Regions from separate parts of the Streptomyces sp. NPDC031049 genome, predicted to be linked through region 1. Evidence: riboswitches for the same ligand, from Rfam matches in the RefSeq annotation. Region 1 holds a riboswitch; the other holds the start of a gene.

Region 1 (7,637 bases):
GATCAGGTCGAGCTGGGTCTCCAGGTAGTCGATGTGGTGCTCCTCGTCGGCGAGGATCGCCTCGAAGATGTTGGCCGACGTGATGTCGTTCTTGCTCCGCATCACCGCGATGCCCCGGCGCAGCCGGTCGATCGCCTCGACCTCGATCTCCCGGTCCGCCTGGAACATCTCGGTCACCGTCTGCCCCACTCGCACATGGAACAGCCGCTGGTAGTTGGGCAGGCCGTCCAGCAGCAGGATGCGGTCCGTGAGCACCTCCGCGTGCCGCATCTCGTCGAAGGACTCCGCGCGCGTGTACTTGGCGAGCTTGGTCCAGCCCTTGTGGTCCTGCAGTTTCGAGTGCAGGAAGTACTGGTTGATCGCGGTCAGCTCGGCGGTCAGCTGCTCGTTGAGGAATTCGATGACCTCGGGGTCGCCCTGCATCGCATGGGCTCCTTCCGCACGGGAACTGGCAGGATGCGCCGCATGATTGCACCGGCAGCGAAGATCGTCCAGTAAGTCTTGACTTAGTAAGTAAGTACAGGCTTAGTCTTAAATGTCGGAGTTGCGGTTTTTGCCGGACATCGACTTGGCCAGTTCGGGAGCATCGCCACCGGTCTGTCAGGATGGAGACATGGGTCAGCCGGTGGGACGCGAGCAGGGAGAAGGCGGTACAGGAGGAGCGGTACGGCCCGGGCTCCCGCCGGGACAGCGGCTCCAGCGCGGCTGGCCCGTGACGCACTACGGGCCGGTACCCAAGTTCCGCCCGGAGCGCTGGGAGTTCCGGGTCTTCGGCGCCACCGCCGACGGTGAGAAGCACAGCTGGAACCACGAGGAGTTCACGGCCCTGCCGTACACCACCGTAGTGGCCGACCTGCACTGCGTCACCAAGTTCAGCATGCTCGGCTCGGAGTGGGGCGGCATTCCCGCCACCACCGTCCTCGGCCTCGCCCCGCCGGCTCCCGCGGTCACCCATGTGATGGTGTGGGCCGAGTACGGATTCAGCTCCAACCTCCGGCTGTCCGACTTCGCCGCCGAGCACACACTCTTCGCCACCCACAAGGACGGCGAACTGCTCACGGCCGAGCACGGCTTCCCGCTGCGCCTGATCGTGCCGCACCTGTACGCCTGGAAGGGCCCCAAGTGGGTCCGCGGCGTCGAGTACATGACCGCCGACCGCCGCGGCTTCTGGGAGGAGCGCGGCTACCACAACATCGGCGACCCGTGGCGGGAGCAGCGCTACTCCTACCAGGAGGAGCCCGGCGACGGCCCGGAGCTGTAGCCCGGTCTCAGCCGTCCCGGAGCTTCTTCAGCCGCTCCACGTCCGCCGCGTGCCCCTCCTTGCCGCCCGGTGTCTCGATGACCAGCGGCACGCCCTCGGTCGCCGGGTGCGTCATCAGCTCCCGGAACGGGTCCTCGCCGATGTGCCCGGCGCCGATGTTGGCGTGCCGGTCCTTGTGGGCCCCGGCCACGTCCTTGGAGTCGTTGGCGTGGATCAGCTTCAGCCGGCCCTCACCGACCGTCTCCACGAGCAGGTCCAGCGTCCGGTGCATGCCGTGCGGTCCGGCCAGGTCGTGCCCGGCGGCGAAGACATGGCAGGTGTCCAGGCACACGCCCAGCTTCGGATGGGCGTCCAGCGCCTCGAAGTACGGCCCGAAGTCCCAGGTGCGCGAGCACAGCGACGCGCCCTGCCCGGCGGTCGACTCCAGCAGCAGGTACGGGTCGTCGTCGTGGGTCAGTTCCTCCAGCAGCGGCAGCAGGTGCTCGCGCACCTGCTTCAGCGCCACGTCCCGCGCCCGGCCGCCGGTCGCGCTGCCGGTGTGCACCACGACGCCGAGCGCGCCGATGGCCCGGCCGCGCCGCAGCGAGTGCCGCAGCGACTGAACCGACCGCTCCACGGTCGCCTCGGTGTGCGAGCCGAAGTTGATCAGGTACGGGGCGTGGACGTACGCGGGCAGCGACCGGGCCGCGCACGCCTCGCGGAACGCCTCGTCCTGCCGTGGGTTGCCCGCCGGGGTGGCCCAGCCACGCGGGTTGGCGACGAAGACCTGCACGGCCTCCGCCTCCAGGTCACGGGCGTAGGACAGCCCCACGGAGTGCAGGCCGCCGGCCACGGGGACGTGGGCGCCGACGGGGTTGCGGACGGCGCCGGAGTGTTGCGTGTTCACCCGTTCAGGGTGCCATGCGGACGCCCTCGTCCCGTCGGCGGACCGGCACCCCGGGGACCGGCCCCGCGGGTACCGGCCCCGTCGGCGGACCGGCCCTGCGCGGCCGGGCCCGGGAAGGGCGGGCGGCGTCCGCGGGACGTCGCCCGGTGGCGTGCGGGCCGTGGCCGGGGTGGGTGGTGGCGTCAGCGGATGGTGATCGTGACGGTGGAGCCCTTCGGGGCCGTGTCGCCGCCCTCGACGGACTGCTCCTTGACGGTGTCGCCGAACAGCCCGAGCAGCCCGCGGTCCTCCTCGACCCGGAACCCGGCCTCCTGCAGCTCCCGCCGGGCGTCGTCGACGCTGTCGCCGACCACGTCCGGGACCTCGATCATCTCGGGGCCCTTGGAGAGGGTCAGCGTCACCGTGTCGCCCTCGGCGGCCCGGCTGCCGCTGCCGGGTGTCTGCCGGGCGACGCGGCCCGCGTCGTGCTCGGAGTGGACCCGCTCGGTCGCGGTCTTCACCTCGAGGCCGGCCTCCTCCAGCTCGGCCCTGGCCTCGTCCGCGTCGTCGCCGGTGACGTCCGGCACGTCGACCGGGCTGCCCTTGCTGACCGTGAGCGTGACGGCCGAGCCGGCGCGCACCTTGGTGCCCTTGGCCGGGCCGGTGGAGATCACCATGCCCCGGCGCACGTCCTCGCTGAACTCCCGCGTGACCATCCCGGGCTCCAGGCCCTGCTCCTTCAGCAGGGACCGCGCCTCCTCCAGCCGGTAGCCGTCGACGTCGGGGACCCGCACGGTCTCGGGGCCCTTGGAGATGGTCAGCGACACCGAGTCGTGGCTGCGGATGCGGGCGCCCGCCTTCGGGTCGGTGCTGATCACCGTGCCCCGCTCCACGGTGTCGCTGTAGGCCTCCCGCACCCGGCCGACGTCGAGCCCGGCCTCCTCCAGCCGGTCCCTGGCCTGCGCCTCGGTCTTCTCCAGCAGCGGCGGGACCTTGGTGAACTGCCCGGAGTTGATGTACCAGACGCCCGCGCCGACGCCGAGCACCATCAGCACGGCCACGACGACCGCCATGGGCCCTCGGCGCAGGGCGGTCCGGCGCCGGGGCGGCAGGGGCGGCGGGGACCGGAACCGGCTGGTGCGCTGAACCCCGTCGGTGCCGGCCCCACCGCCTCCGCCGTCGGGGCCGTCCCCGTCGACCGGCAGCGGCCGGGGGAGGGTCAGCGCGCGCGGGATCACACTCGTGCGGTCCTCGGCGTTGTCGTGCTCGGCGGTCAGCGCCTGCGGCGGCACCGCGTCGAGCTCCTCGTCGCCGAGCCGGGCCCGCGCCTCGCGGACCCGGGCGAGCAGCGCCACCGCGTCGTGCGGGCGGATCTCGGCGTTCCGTGCGGTCGCGGAGGCGACCAGCTCGTCCAGTTCGTACGCCATGCCGGGCACGGCGGCCGAGGGCGGCGGGACGTCCTCGTGGAGGTGCTGGTAGAGCACCTGGGCGGGGGAGTCCCCGGCGTGCGGCTTGCCGCCGGTCAGCATCTCGTACAGCACGACGCCGCACGCGTACACGTCGACCCGCGGGTCGGCGGTGCCGTGCTCGATCTGCTCCGGCGCGAGGTAGGAGACGGTGCCGAGGACCGAGCCGGTGGTGTGGGTGACGGTGTCCACGGCGCGGACCAGGCCGAAATCGGCGACCTTGACCCGGCCGTCGTCGCCGATCAGGACGTTCTCCGGTTTCATGTCCCGGTGGACGAACCCCGCGCGGTGCGCCGCGCCGAGCGCGGCGAGGACCGGTTCCAGGACGTCCAGCGCGGCCCGGGGCTGGAGCGCCCCGCGCTCGCGCAGCAGGTCGCGCAGGGTGCAGCCGGAGACGTACTCCATGGCCAGGTAGACGTACGCCCCGTCGGTGCCCTGGTCGAAGACCTGCACGACGTTGGGGTGCGCGAGCCGGGCCACCGACTTCGCCTCACGGATGAACCGCTCGACGAACGACGCGTCGGCCGCGAGCGTCGGGTGCATCACCTTCAGCGCGAGCACGCGGTCCAGGCGGGTGTCCACGGCCCGGTAGACCGTGGCCATCCCGCCGACCGCGATCCGCGCGTCGACGCGGTACCGGCCGTCGAGCACCTGCCCGACCAGAGGGTCCTGAAGGGTCGTGTCCACGCAGGTGAGTGTACGAGCCACCACGGACACCCGGCGGCCCGAAAGCCTTCACCCCCCGCTACTGAAGCGCACCTGTGACGCTTCCCACGCACGACGGGAAAACCCGGGCGACGCCGGATCAGAACGCGGGGCGCTCGGGGTCCAGCACCGCCAGCCCCTCCCCGGGAGACGACGCCGTCGCGAAGTGCCGCCGGGGGATCCGCCCCGCCAGCCGGGCCAGCCGCCCCGCCTCCACGGCACTGCGCATGGCGGCGGCCATCAGCACCGGCTCCTGAGCCCGGGTGACCGCCGAGGCCAGCATCACCCCGGCACACCCCAGCTCCATGGCCAGTGCCGCGTCCGACGCCGTCCCGGCCCCCGCGTCCAGGATCACCGGCACGCGCGCGTGCTCCACGATCAGCTGGAAGTTGTGGGGGTTGCGGATCCCGAGCCCGGACCCGATCGGCGACCCCAGCGGCATGATCGCCGCGCAGCCGACGTCCTCCAGCTTCCGCGCCAGCACAGGATCGTCATTGGTGTACGGCAGCACCGTGAAGCCGTCGTCGACCAGCGTCTCCGCGGCCTCCAGCAGTTCGATCGGGTCCGGCAACAGCGTCCGCTCGTCGGCGATGACCTCCAGCTTGACCATGTCGGTGCCGAGCGCCTCCCGCGCGAGCCGGGCGGTGAGCACCGCCTCCCCGGCGGTGTAGCAGCCCGCGGTGTTCGGCAGCACCCGGATGCCGAGCCTGTCCAGCACCGACAGCACGGACCCGTGCACGGACGGGTCCACCCGCCGCATGGCCACCGTGGTCAGCTCCGTACCGGAGGCCACCAGCGACCGCTCCAGCACGTCGAGGCTGGGGGCCCCGCCCGTGCCCATGATCAGGCGGGACGTGAAGGACGTACCGCCGAGGACGAAGGGATCGTCGGCCATGGGTCAGCCTCCTTGGACGGCGGTGAGGACTTCGACGCGGTCGCCCTCGGCCAGCGCGGTGGACGACCACCGCGCGCGCGGGACGACGGTTTCGTTCAGGGCGGCGGCCACACCGGACGGCGCCTCGGTGAGGGTCCCCACCAGGGCGTCGAGCGTGGTTCCGGGAGCCACCTGACGCGGCTGCCCGTTGAGCGAGACGGTGACCGGAGTCTGTGCGACCTGGGTGTTCATGCGGACTGCTCCGTGAGGGCGGGGGCGGCGTCGAAGCGCCGAGGCGAGAAGGGGCGGGCGTCCTGCGGGAGGTCGCCCGTGGTCAGGGCGTGCGCCATGACGTCACCGGTGACGGGCGTCAGCAGCACGCCGTTGCGGTAGTGGCCGGTGGCCAGCAGCAGGCCGTCCAGGGCGCTCGGGCCGAGGATCGGCGCGTTGTCCGGGGAGCCGGGCCGCAGCCCCGCCCGGACCTCCGTGAAGGGCAGCTCGGTGAGTCCCGGCACCAGCTCGTGGGCGTCGCGCAGCAGCTCGTACACGCCCCCCGCGGTGACCGTGGTGTCCCAGCCCATCTCCTCGCTGGTCGCGCCGATCACCAGTTCGCCGTTCTCGCGGGGCACCAGGTAGACGTGGTTGCCGCGGACCACGGCGCGCACCGTCCGGCTCAGCAGCGGCGCCGGGTGCTGCGGCATGGACAGCCGCACCACCTGCCCCTTCACGGGCCGCACCGGTGGGCGGACGTCGTCCGGGACCCCCGCCAGCCGCCCGCTGAGGCTGCCCGCGGCCAGCACGGTCCGCCCGGCCGCCAGCCGGGTGCCGTCGGCCGTGACGACACCGGTGGCCCGGTCCCCGGCGACCGTGAGCCGCTCGGCCCGCACCCGGTGGAGGACCACGCCCGCCCGCTCGCAGGCGGTCACCAGCGCGTGGGCCAGGCGCCGGGGGTCGATCTGATGGTCGCCGTCCACCCGGAGCCCGCCGCGCACGCCCGGCGCGAGCATCGGCTCCAGGCGCCGGCAGTCACGCCCCGACAGCCACTCCGACTCCAGACCGCACTGCCCCTGGAAGGCGTGCAGTTCCCGCAGGTGGGCGCGGTCGTCGGCGTCCAGCGCGACGGCCAGGGTGCCGCAGCGGCGGTAGCCGAGGGCCTGCCCGGAGGCCTCGGCCAGCTCGGCAGCGAACTGCGGATAGCGGCGGGCCGAGGCGAGGTTCAGCGCGAGCAGGGTCTGCTCGCCGTAGTGCAGCTCCGTGACGGCGGCCAGCATCCCCGCCGCGACCTGGGCGGCCCCGCCGCCCGGTTCGGGGTCCACCACGGCCGTGGTGAGCCCGCGCTGCGCGGCCCGCCACGCCGTGACCAGGCCGATGATCCCGCCCCCGACGACGAGGACGTCCGAGGTGCCCGTGCTGCTCGTGGGCGGCGTACCTGTGGGCGACATGGGCGTCCAGCCCCTCCCTTCGCCGGCATGACCCGGATCAGGTTCGTACGGTCGGAGGCCGCCAGCCTCCCTCTCAGCCCGGTGCGTCCGGGCTCCCGCGAGTGCCTTACGTTGGCCACCCTAACGGTTCGTTCACCGCCTCTGTAAGGGAGCATCCGCCCGTGGCACGCCCGCTCGACGGTCTCGTCCTCGCCCCCGTCGCCGACCAGGCACCCGGCCAGGTCGGTACCGGCACCCGCTTCACCTACCACGAGAAGGACGGCGTCGTCTGGGCCGAGTACGCCGGCGGCGACGTCGTACGCGGCCATCTGGTGGGCACGCGGGAGGGCGACCGGCTCGACTTCCGCTACGTGCAGCTCAGGACCGACGGCAGCACGGCGTCCGGGCACTGCGTGTCGACCGTCGTCGACCTGCCGGACGGGAGGGTGCGGCTGGAGGAGAGCTGGGAATGGGAGTCGGGGCCGGGGCGCGGCACCAGCGTTGTGGAGCAGGTCACGGCGCACGGCCGCTGACTGACAAACCGTCAGGTGTCTAAGGTGATCAGGTGAGCGAGCAGACGCGGGAACGGGGACGGGAACAGGGCGCGCCGCCCGGCCACGTGGTCGTGGTCGGCGCGGGCATGGCCGGTGTGCAGACGGCGGTGGCCCTGCGCGAACAGGGGTTCACCGGCACGGTGACGCTGATCGGCGCGGAACCCCACCAGCCGTACGACCGGCCGCCGCTGTCCAAGGCGGTGCTGCTCGGCACGGCCGAGGGCTCCGCCTTCGACGTCGACTTCGAGGCGCTCGGCATCGAGCTGCGGCTCGGCTGCGAGGCACGGGACCTGCGCCCCGGAGCGCACGTCCTGGACACCTCCGCGGGCCCCGTCCCGTACGACGTCCTCGTGCTGGCGACCGGTGCCGAACCGGTCCGGCTGCCCGGCATCGAGGGCGTGCCCGGCGTGCACCTGCTGCGCACCCTGGACGACGCCGAGCGGCTGCGCCCGGTGCTCGTCCGGCAGCACGACATCGTGGTCGTCGGCGCC
Region 2 (7,637 bases), on a different contig from region 1:
GACGGGATGCGGGCGCTCAGGGACGGCGAGGTCCCAGGCGGTCCGGCGCGGCTGAGCAACATCGTGTTCATGGGCATGGGCGAGCCCCTCGCCAACTACAACCGCGTCGTGGGCGCCATCCGCCGGCTCACCGACCCCGAGCCCGACGGCGTCGGGCTGTCCCAGCGCGGCATCACCGTGTCGACGGTCGGCCTGGTGCCGGCCATCCACCGGTTCGCCGACGAGGGCTTCAAGTGCCGCCTGGCCATCTCGCTGCACGCGCCCGACGACGAACTGCGCGACACCCTGGTGCCCGTGAACACCCGGTGGAAGGTCCGGGAGGTGCTCGACGCCGGTTTCGAGTACAGCGCCAGGTCCGGGCGCCGGCTGTCCATCGAGTACGCGCTGATCCGGGACATCAACGACCAGGCCTGGCGGGGTGACCGCCTCGGGCGGCTGCTCAAGGGCAGGCCGGTGCACGTCAACCTGATCCCGCTCAACCCCACGCCCGGCTCCAAGTGGACCGCCTCGCGCCCCGAGGACGAGAAGGCGTTCGTCGAGGCCATCGCCGCCCATGGTGTGCCGGTGACGATCCGGGACACCCGGGGACAGGAGATCGACGGGGCGTGCGGTCAGCTCGCCGCGAGCGAGCGGTAACCTGACCGTCGTAAGAGCGGCCCTGTCATCGGGCCTCTCCACAACTTCACAGCGTTGACATCGTCATCAACCACGCAATTCCGACAGGGGAGCGCCACAGCGCTGAGAGTGCGGCACCGGCCGCAGACCCTCCGAACCTGGCCCAGGTCATTCTGGGTAGGGAGATCGGTCACCACTCGAGCTGTTGCGCCCTGCCCGGGAGCCGTCGGAGGCTTCCGGGCAGGGCCGCGTCTTCTCCTGGTCACCCAGGAGGAATCAGTGAGCAACACCACCAGGCGCGTCGCCGCGGCCGTCGCCGCGCTCGGCATGGCCGGCGGCCTCGCCGCGTGCGGGTCGTCCGAGGACGGCGGCAAGGGGTCCGGCGACCCCAGAACCGTGACCCTCGTCAGCCACGACTCGTGGGCCGCGTCGAAGGACGTCATCGCCGACTTCGAGAAGACCTCCGGCTACAAGGTCAGGGTCCTGGAGGACGGCGACGCCGGGCAGGCCGTCAACAAGGCGATCCTGACCAAGGACAACCCGCAGGGCGACGTCTTCTTCGGCGTCGACAACACCCTGCTGTCGCGGGCGCTGGACAACGGCCTGTTCCAGCCGTACGAAGCCAAGGGCCTCGACCGGATCGACGCGTCCTTCAAGATCGACGACAAGCACCGGGTCACGCCCGTCGACTACGGCGACATCTGCGTCAACTACGACAAGGCGTACTTCAGCGAGCACGAGCTGGCCCCGCCCGACTCCCTGGACGACCTGACCCGGCCGGAGTACAAGAACCTCCTCGTCACCGAGAACGCCGCCACCTCCTCGCCGGGGCTCGGCTTCCTGCTCGGGACGGTGGCCGAGTACGGGGACGACGGTTGGCAGGGCTACTGGAAGAAGCTCGAGGCGAACGGCGTGAAGGTCGTCGACGGCTGGGAGCAGGCCTACAACGAGGAGTTCTCCGGCTCGGCCGGCGGCAAGCAGGCCGGCGGCGACCGGCCGCTCGTCGTCTCCTACGCCTCCTCCCCGCCCGTCGAGGTGATCTACGCCGACCCCAAGCCGGAGACCGCGCCCACGGGCGTCGCGACCGGTACCTGCTTCCGGCAGACCGAGTTCGCCGGACTGCTGAGCAACGCGAAGAACCCCGACGGCGGCAAGGCGCTCATCGACTTCCTCATCAGCCGGAAGTTCCAGGAGGACCTGCCGCTGAACATGTTCGTCCACCCGGTGGTGAAGGACGCGAAGCTGCCCGCCGAGTTCACCGAGTTCGCGCCGGCCGTCGACAGCCCCCGGACCATGGACCCGGCGAAGATCGCCGACCACCGTGACGAGTGGGTCAAGACGTGGACGTCGCTCGTACTGAAGTAGCCGCCCGCCGCACGGGGAACGCGGCGCGGCTCGCCCTCATGGCCGGGCCCGTCGCGTTCTTCGGGGTGTTCTTCGCCTACCCGGTCGCCGCGATCGTCGCGCGCGGCCTCAGGGCCGACGGCACCTGGCACCCCGGCCGGATCGGCGAGGTGCTGACCGAGCCCGGCATCCGGGACGTGCTGTGGTTCACCACCTGGCAGGCCCTGGCCTCCACCGCGCTCACCCTGCTGATCGCCCTGCCCGGCGCCTACGTCTTCGCCCGCCTCGACTTCCCCGGCAAGCAGGTGCTGCGGGCCGTGGTCACCGTGCCGTTCGTGCTGCCGACGGTCGTCGTCGGCACGGCGTTCCTGGCGCTGGTCGGGCGCGGCGGGCTCCTCGACGACCTGTGGGGCGTGCGGCTGGACACCACCGTGTGGGCGATCCTGCTCGCCCACGTCTTCTTCAACTACGCCGTCGTCGTCCGCACCGTCGGCGGCCTGTGGTCGCAGCTCGACCCCCGGCAGGAGGAGGCCGCCCGGATGCTGGGCGCCTCCCCGCTGCGGGCCTGGCGGCAGGTCACCCTGCCGGCGCTGTCGCCCGCCGTGGCCGCCGCCGCGCTGATGGTGTTCCTGTTCACCTTCACCTCCTTCGGCATCGTCCAGATCCTCGGCGGGCCCACCTTCGCCACCCTGGAGGTGGAGATCTACCGGCAGACCTCCCAGGTGTTCGACCTGTCCACGGCCGCCGTGCTCACCCTGGTCCAGTTCGCCGCGGTCGCCGCGATCCTCGCCGTGCACGCCTGGACCGTACGGCGGCGGGAGAGCGCCCTGAAACTGGTGGACGCGGCCGGCACCGCACGCCGGCCGCGCGGGGCCGGGCAGTGGGCGCTGCTGGCCGGGGTCCTGGCCACCGTCGCCCTGCTGCTCCTGCTGCCGCTCGCGGTGCTGGTAGAGCGGTCCCTGGGCGCGCCCGGCCTCGGCTACTACCGGGCGCTGACCCGGGAGGACGGCGGCGCCTTCCTCGTCCCGCCGATCGAGGCGGTCGGCAACTCGCTCCAGTACGCCGTCGTCGCCACCGCCATCGCCGTGGCCGTCGGCTCGCTCGCCGCCGCGGCGCTGGCCCGCCGGGACGCCGGCCGCCTGGTGCGCGGCTTCGACGCGCTGCTGATGCTGCCGCTCGGAGTGTCGGCGGTGACCGTCGGCTTCGGGTTCCTGATCGCCCTGGACGAGCCGCCGCTGGACCTGAGGTCCTCCTGGATCCTGGTGCCGCTGGCGCAGGCGCTGGTCGGCGTCCCCTTCGTCGTACGGACGATGCTGCCCGTGCTGCGGGCGGTGGACGTACGGCTGCGGGAGGCGGCGGCCGTGCTCGGTGCCTCGCCCTGGCGGGTGTGGCGGGAGGTCGATCTGCCGCTGGTGCGGCGGGCGCTGCTGATCGCGGCCGGCTTCGCCTTCGCCGTCTCGCTCGGGGAGTTCGGGGCGACCGTGTTCATCGCACGGCCCGACAACCCGACGCTGCCGGTCGCCGTGGCCCGGCTGCTGGGCCGGCCGGGGGATCTGAACTACGGCCAGGCGATGGCCCTCTCGACGATTCTGATGCTGGTGTGCGCCGTGGCGCTGCTCGTCCTGGAGCGGCTGCGGACCGACCGGAGCGGGGAGTTCTAGACATGCGGCCGAGTCTGCTCAGCGTCGAGGGCGCCACCGTCCGCTTCGGCGGGCGCGCGGTGCTGGACGCCGTCGACCTGGAGGTCGGCGAACACCAGGTGGTGTGCGTGCTCGGGCCCAGCGGCAGCGGCAAGTCGACGCTGCTGCGGGCGGTGGCCGGGCTCCAGCCGCTGGACGCCGGACGGGTGCTGCTCGACGGGGCGGACCGGACGGGCGTGCCCGCGCACCGGCGCGAGGTCGGGCTGATGTTCCAGGACCACCAGCTCTTCCCGCAGCGCGACGTCGCCGGGAACGTCGCCTTCGGCCCCCGGATGCACGGCGCCTCCCGTGCCGAGCAGCGGCAGCGGGTGGAGGAGCTGCTGGAGCTGGTCGGGCTGCCGGACGCCGCCCGCCGGGCCGTCGCCGGGCTGTCCGGCGGGGAGCAGCAACGGGTGGCGCTGGCCCGGGCCCTCGCGCCCCGCCCCCGGCTGCTGATGCTGGACGAGCCGCTGGGCCAGCTCGACCGCTCGCTGCGCGAACGGCTGGTCGTGGAGCTGCGGGAGCTGTTCGGCCGGCTGGGCACCACCGTGCTGGCCGTGACGCACGACCAGGGCGAGGCCTTCGCGCTCGCCGACCGGGTCGTGGTGATGCGGGACGGGCGGATCGCCCAGTCCGGGACGCCGCTGGAGGTCTGGCAGCGACCGGCCGACGCCTTCGTCGCCCGCTTCCTCGGTTTCGACAACGTGGTGGAGGCGGCCGTCGCCGGCCAGGCCGCGGACACCCCCTGGGGCAAGCTGCCGGTGCCCGAGGACTCCCCGCAGGGCACTCGGACGGTGCTGGTCCGGCCCGCCGGAATCCGGCTCGTCGACGCCGACGCGGGCCTGCCCTGCACGGTCGCCGCCCGCACCTTCCGGGGCACCCATGTCGCCGTGCACCTCCAGCCGGAGGACGCGCCCCGGCTGGAGGCGGCGTGCGCGCTGCGCGCCGCGCCCGAGGTCGGGGACCGGGTCGGGGTCGAGTTCGACGTGGCGGAAATCGTGGTGCTCGACTGATCACCCCGCTCGTAGGGTGAGCGGCATGACACACCTCGCACACGACCGCTACTGCGACGAAGTCGCCCACCAGGTGGAGCAGTTCAGGTCCGTACTGGCCTGTGGTGCCGACCTGTCCGCGACCGTGCCGACGTGCCCGGACTGGACTCTCGAGGAGCTGGTACGGCATGTGGGGCGCGCCCTGCGCTGGGTGGAGCTGATCGTCCGCACCCGGGCCCAGGAGGACGTCCCGATCGACCGGGTGCCGGGGAACGAGGGGCCGGCGGGCCGGGGTGACGCCGCCGCGCTCGAGGCGTGGCTGGCGGAGTCCGGCGCGTCGGTCGTCGCGGCGCTGCGCGAGGCAGGGCCGGACCTGCGGGTGTGGACGTGGTCCGGGGCCGACACCTCCGGCTTCTGGGCCCGCCGGATGGCACACGAACTGGTCGTGCACCACGCGGACGCGTCACTGGCCGCCGGGCGGCCCTTCGCCGCGGTCGCGCCCGAGGTGGCGGCCGACGCGGTCGACGAGTGGCTGTGGATCGTGCGGTTCGCGCAGGAGGCCCTGCCCGACACCCCGGCGAACGAGCTGCGGCTGCCCGGCCGGTCCCTCCATCTGCACGCCACCGACACCCCGCCCGAGCTGAACGCCGAGTGGCTGATCGAACCGGCCGAGGACGGCGTGACCTGGCGTCGGGGGCACGAGAAGGCGGACGTCACCCTGCGCGGTCCGCTCACCTCCCTCCTGCTCGCCTTCTACCGCCGGACGCCGGTGGACGCGCCCGGGCTGGAGGTGCTCGGCGACCGGAAGCTGCTGGAGTTCTGGCTGGAGCGGGCGACCTTCGGGTGAGGGCCGGGGGACCGGCGCGCCGAGGGCTGCGGCCGAGGGGGTGGCGGGGCGGGGACGGCGATGGCCCGCCCCCGGGCGGGGACGGGCCACGAGTGTGCCGGTTCGCCAGGCGTCAGCGGTTGCCGTTCGCCCCGCGGCGGCGCATGCCGAAGAAGACCGCGCCGCCGCCGACCGCGACCAGGGCGGCCGCGATGCCGGCGATCAGGCCGGTGCTGGAGTCCGCACCGGTCTCGGCGAGGTTGGACTCACCGGCCGGCGACGGGGCGTTGCTCGAGGTGCCCGCGGGAGCGGTGCTCTCGCTCTCCGACGCCGCCGGGGCCGACGGGGACGGAGCGGGGGCCTCGGACTCCTCGGCCGGGGACGAGGTGCTCGCCGACGGGGTGGGCTCCGACGGCGTCGGAGCCGGCTCGTCGCCCTTGTCGCAGGCGGTCGCCGGGGTGACGAGGTTCGGCTTGATGTCCTCGTCGACGTAACCCTCGGCCTTGACGTGGACGCGGTACTCGGCGTTCGGCTTCCAGTTCTCGGCGAAGGTGATGGTGACGCCCTCGCTGGAGCCCTTGACGACCTGCTCGCCGACCTTCTTCGCGTCGGCGCCGTTGTTCTGGAGATAGACGGTCACGGTGGCGGGGACGCCGGAGGGGTCCTTGTCGGTGACGGTGATGACACCCTTGGTGCCGTCGCACACGGCGGCGGCGGAGAACTCGCTGATGTCGCAGGCGAACGCGTTGCCGGCGGCACCGACCGCCAGGGCGAGGGAGGCGGAGGCGACGCCGAGGGCGCGGATGCCACGGCGGGACGCCGTGCGGCTGGCTATGGACAGGACTGCCACGTTGGTCCTTTACAAGGTGCGCAGATTGCGGGGGGTGGATGGGGGCCGACACCGCGGCCGGCGGCTCGTTGCCGGTGGCCGCTGACGCGGCATCAGCACCCCAGGAGTCTCACTGGTCTATAAGCGTTGCATAAGCAGTGTCAACGCATATGCCACTCAAGGGCGTTGGCTTTGCCGTCTTATTAACCGACGGCACGTTTCAACGCCGCCATCCGGACGCTGAGATCCGGCCCCGCATACGCGTGCGGGCCGTCGCACCGACGGCCCGCACGGGGTGGTGGTGATGTCCGGTCAGCCTTCGACCGCCGCCGGGTCCATCCACACGACCTCCCAGGTGTGGCCGTCGAGGTCGTCGAAGGCGCGGCCGTACATGAAACCGAGGTCCTGGGTCTCGCCGGTGGGCGAACCGCCGGCCGCGATCGCCTTGTCCACCAGCTCGTCGACCTTCTCGCGGCTCTCGGCGCTCAGGGCGATCAGCACCTCGCTGGACTTCGTCGCGTCCACGATCTCCTTCTTCGTGAACTCGGCGTACTTCTGCCGGGAGAGCATCATCGCCACGATGGTGTCGCTGATCACGACCGAGGCCGTGGAGTCGTCGCTGAACTGGGGGTTGATCGTGTAGCCGAGCTCCGTGAAGAACTTCTTCGAGGCGTCGATGTCGTTCACGGGCAGGTTCACGAAGATCATCTGCTGGTACATGCGGGGCTCCCCATCGGTGGCGTGCCGTCGGTGTGCGTACGGTGTCGTGCTGTTCGGTGGGGTAGACCGGGGGGCCGGTCGGAACTCATCGGCGCTGCGGAGGTTTTCCGGGAACTTTTTTCGGCCGCTCGGGGCCGCGGGGCTAGGAGCCGCTCAGGGGCAGCGCCGCCAGTTCGGCGACGGCCAGCGTCAGCGGGAGGAACAGGGCGAGCAGCGCACCGGCGCGCACCGCGGCGGCGCCGCGCAGCGTCCCGGCGGGCGCGCCCAGGCGCAGCAGCGCGGACGTGGTCTCGGCGCGGGCGTGCTTGGCCTCGACGGCGGCGGTGAGCAGGGTCGCCACGGCGCAGCCGGCCACGACCAGCGCGCCCAGGGTGCTCAGCGGACCGAAGGCGGCCGTGTCGTCGGCGGAGTACGCCGTCACCGCCGCGTACGCCGCCGAGGCGACCGCGCAGACCACACCGAGCGGGCGGCCGATGCGGGTCGCCTCCTCCATGAGGACGCGGCCGGCCAGCAGGCGCAGGGCCCCGGGGCGGGCGGACTGGAGCAGGCGGCCGCACAGGTGGGTGAGGCCGGGGCCGGCCAGGGCCAGGCCGAGGGCGGTGAGGGCCCAGCCGATGAGGACGCCGGTGGAG

What was found. A riboswitch is a leader RNA that binds a small molecule or an ion and turns the genes downstream of it on or off. The one in region 1 is predicted to bind thiamine pyrophosphate.
Region 2: another riboswitch for thiamine pyrophosphate. It lies ahead of ACZ45Q_RS27850 (thiamine ABC transporter substrate-binding protein); the one in region 1 lies ahead of thiO (glycine oxidase ThiO).

Annotation. Positions count from the first base shown of each region.
Region 1 covers NZ_JBVIGC010000005.1:77,880-85,516, forward strand. Annotated here, with positions in the region: gene bfr (bacterioferritin) at 1-423, opposite strand, end outside; gene ACZ45Q_RS10265 (sulfite oxidase-like oxidoreductase) at 614-1,261, shown strand; gene ACZ45Q_RS10270 (deoxyribonuclease IV) at 1,269-2,147, opposite strand; gene pknB (Stk1 family PASTA domain-containing Ser/Thr kinase) at 2,330-4,279, opposite strand; gene ACZ45Q_RS10280 (thiazole synthase) at 4,398-5,192, opposite strand; gene thiS (sulfur carrier protein ThiS) at 5,196-5,423, opposite strand; gene thiO (glycine oxidase ThiO) at 5,420-6,613, opposite strand; TPP riboswitch at 6,611-6,722, opposite strand; gene ACZ45Q_RS10295 (avidin-fold protein) at 6,775-7,125, shown strand; gene ACZ45Q_RS10300 (NAD(P)/FAD-dependent oxidoreductase) at 7,158-7,637, shown strand, end outside.
Region 2 covers NZ_JBVIGC010000019.1:94,864-102,500, forward strand. Annotated here, with positions in the region: gene rlmN (dual-specificity RNA methyltransferase RlmN) at 1-636, shown strand, start outside; TPP riboswitch at 712-817, shown strand; gene ACZ45Q_RS27850 (thiamine ABC transporter substrate-binding protein) at 943-1,980, shown strand; gene ACZ45Q_RS27855 (ABC transporter permease) at 2,019-3,620, shown strand; gene ACZ45Q_RS27860 (ABC transporter ATP-binding protein) at 3,623-4,651, shown strand; gene ACZ45Q_RS27865 (maleylpyruvate isomerase family mycothiol-dependent enzyme) at 4,677-5,477, shown strand; gene ACZ45Q_RS27870 (LAETG motif-containing sortase-dependent surface protein) at 5,590-6,306, opposite strand; gene ACZ45Q_RS27875 (VOC family protein) at 6,598-7,005, opposite strand; gene ACZ45Q_RS27880 (hypothetical protein) at 7,148-7,637, opposite strand, start outside.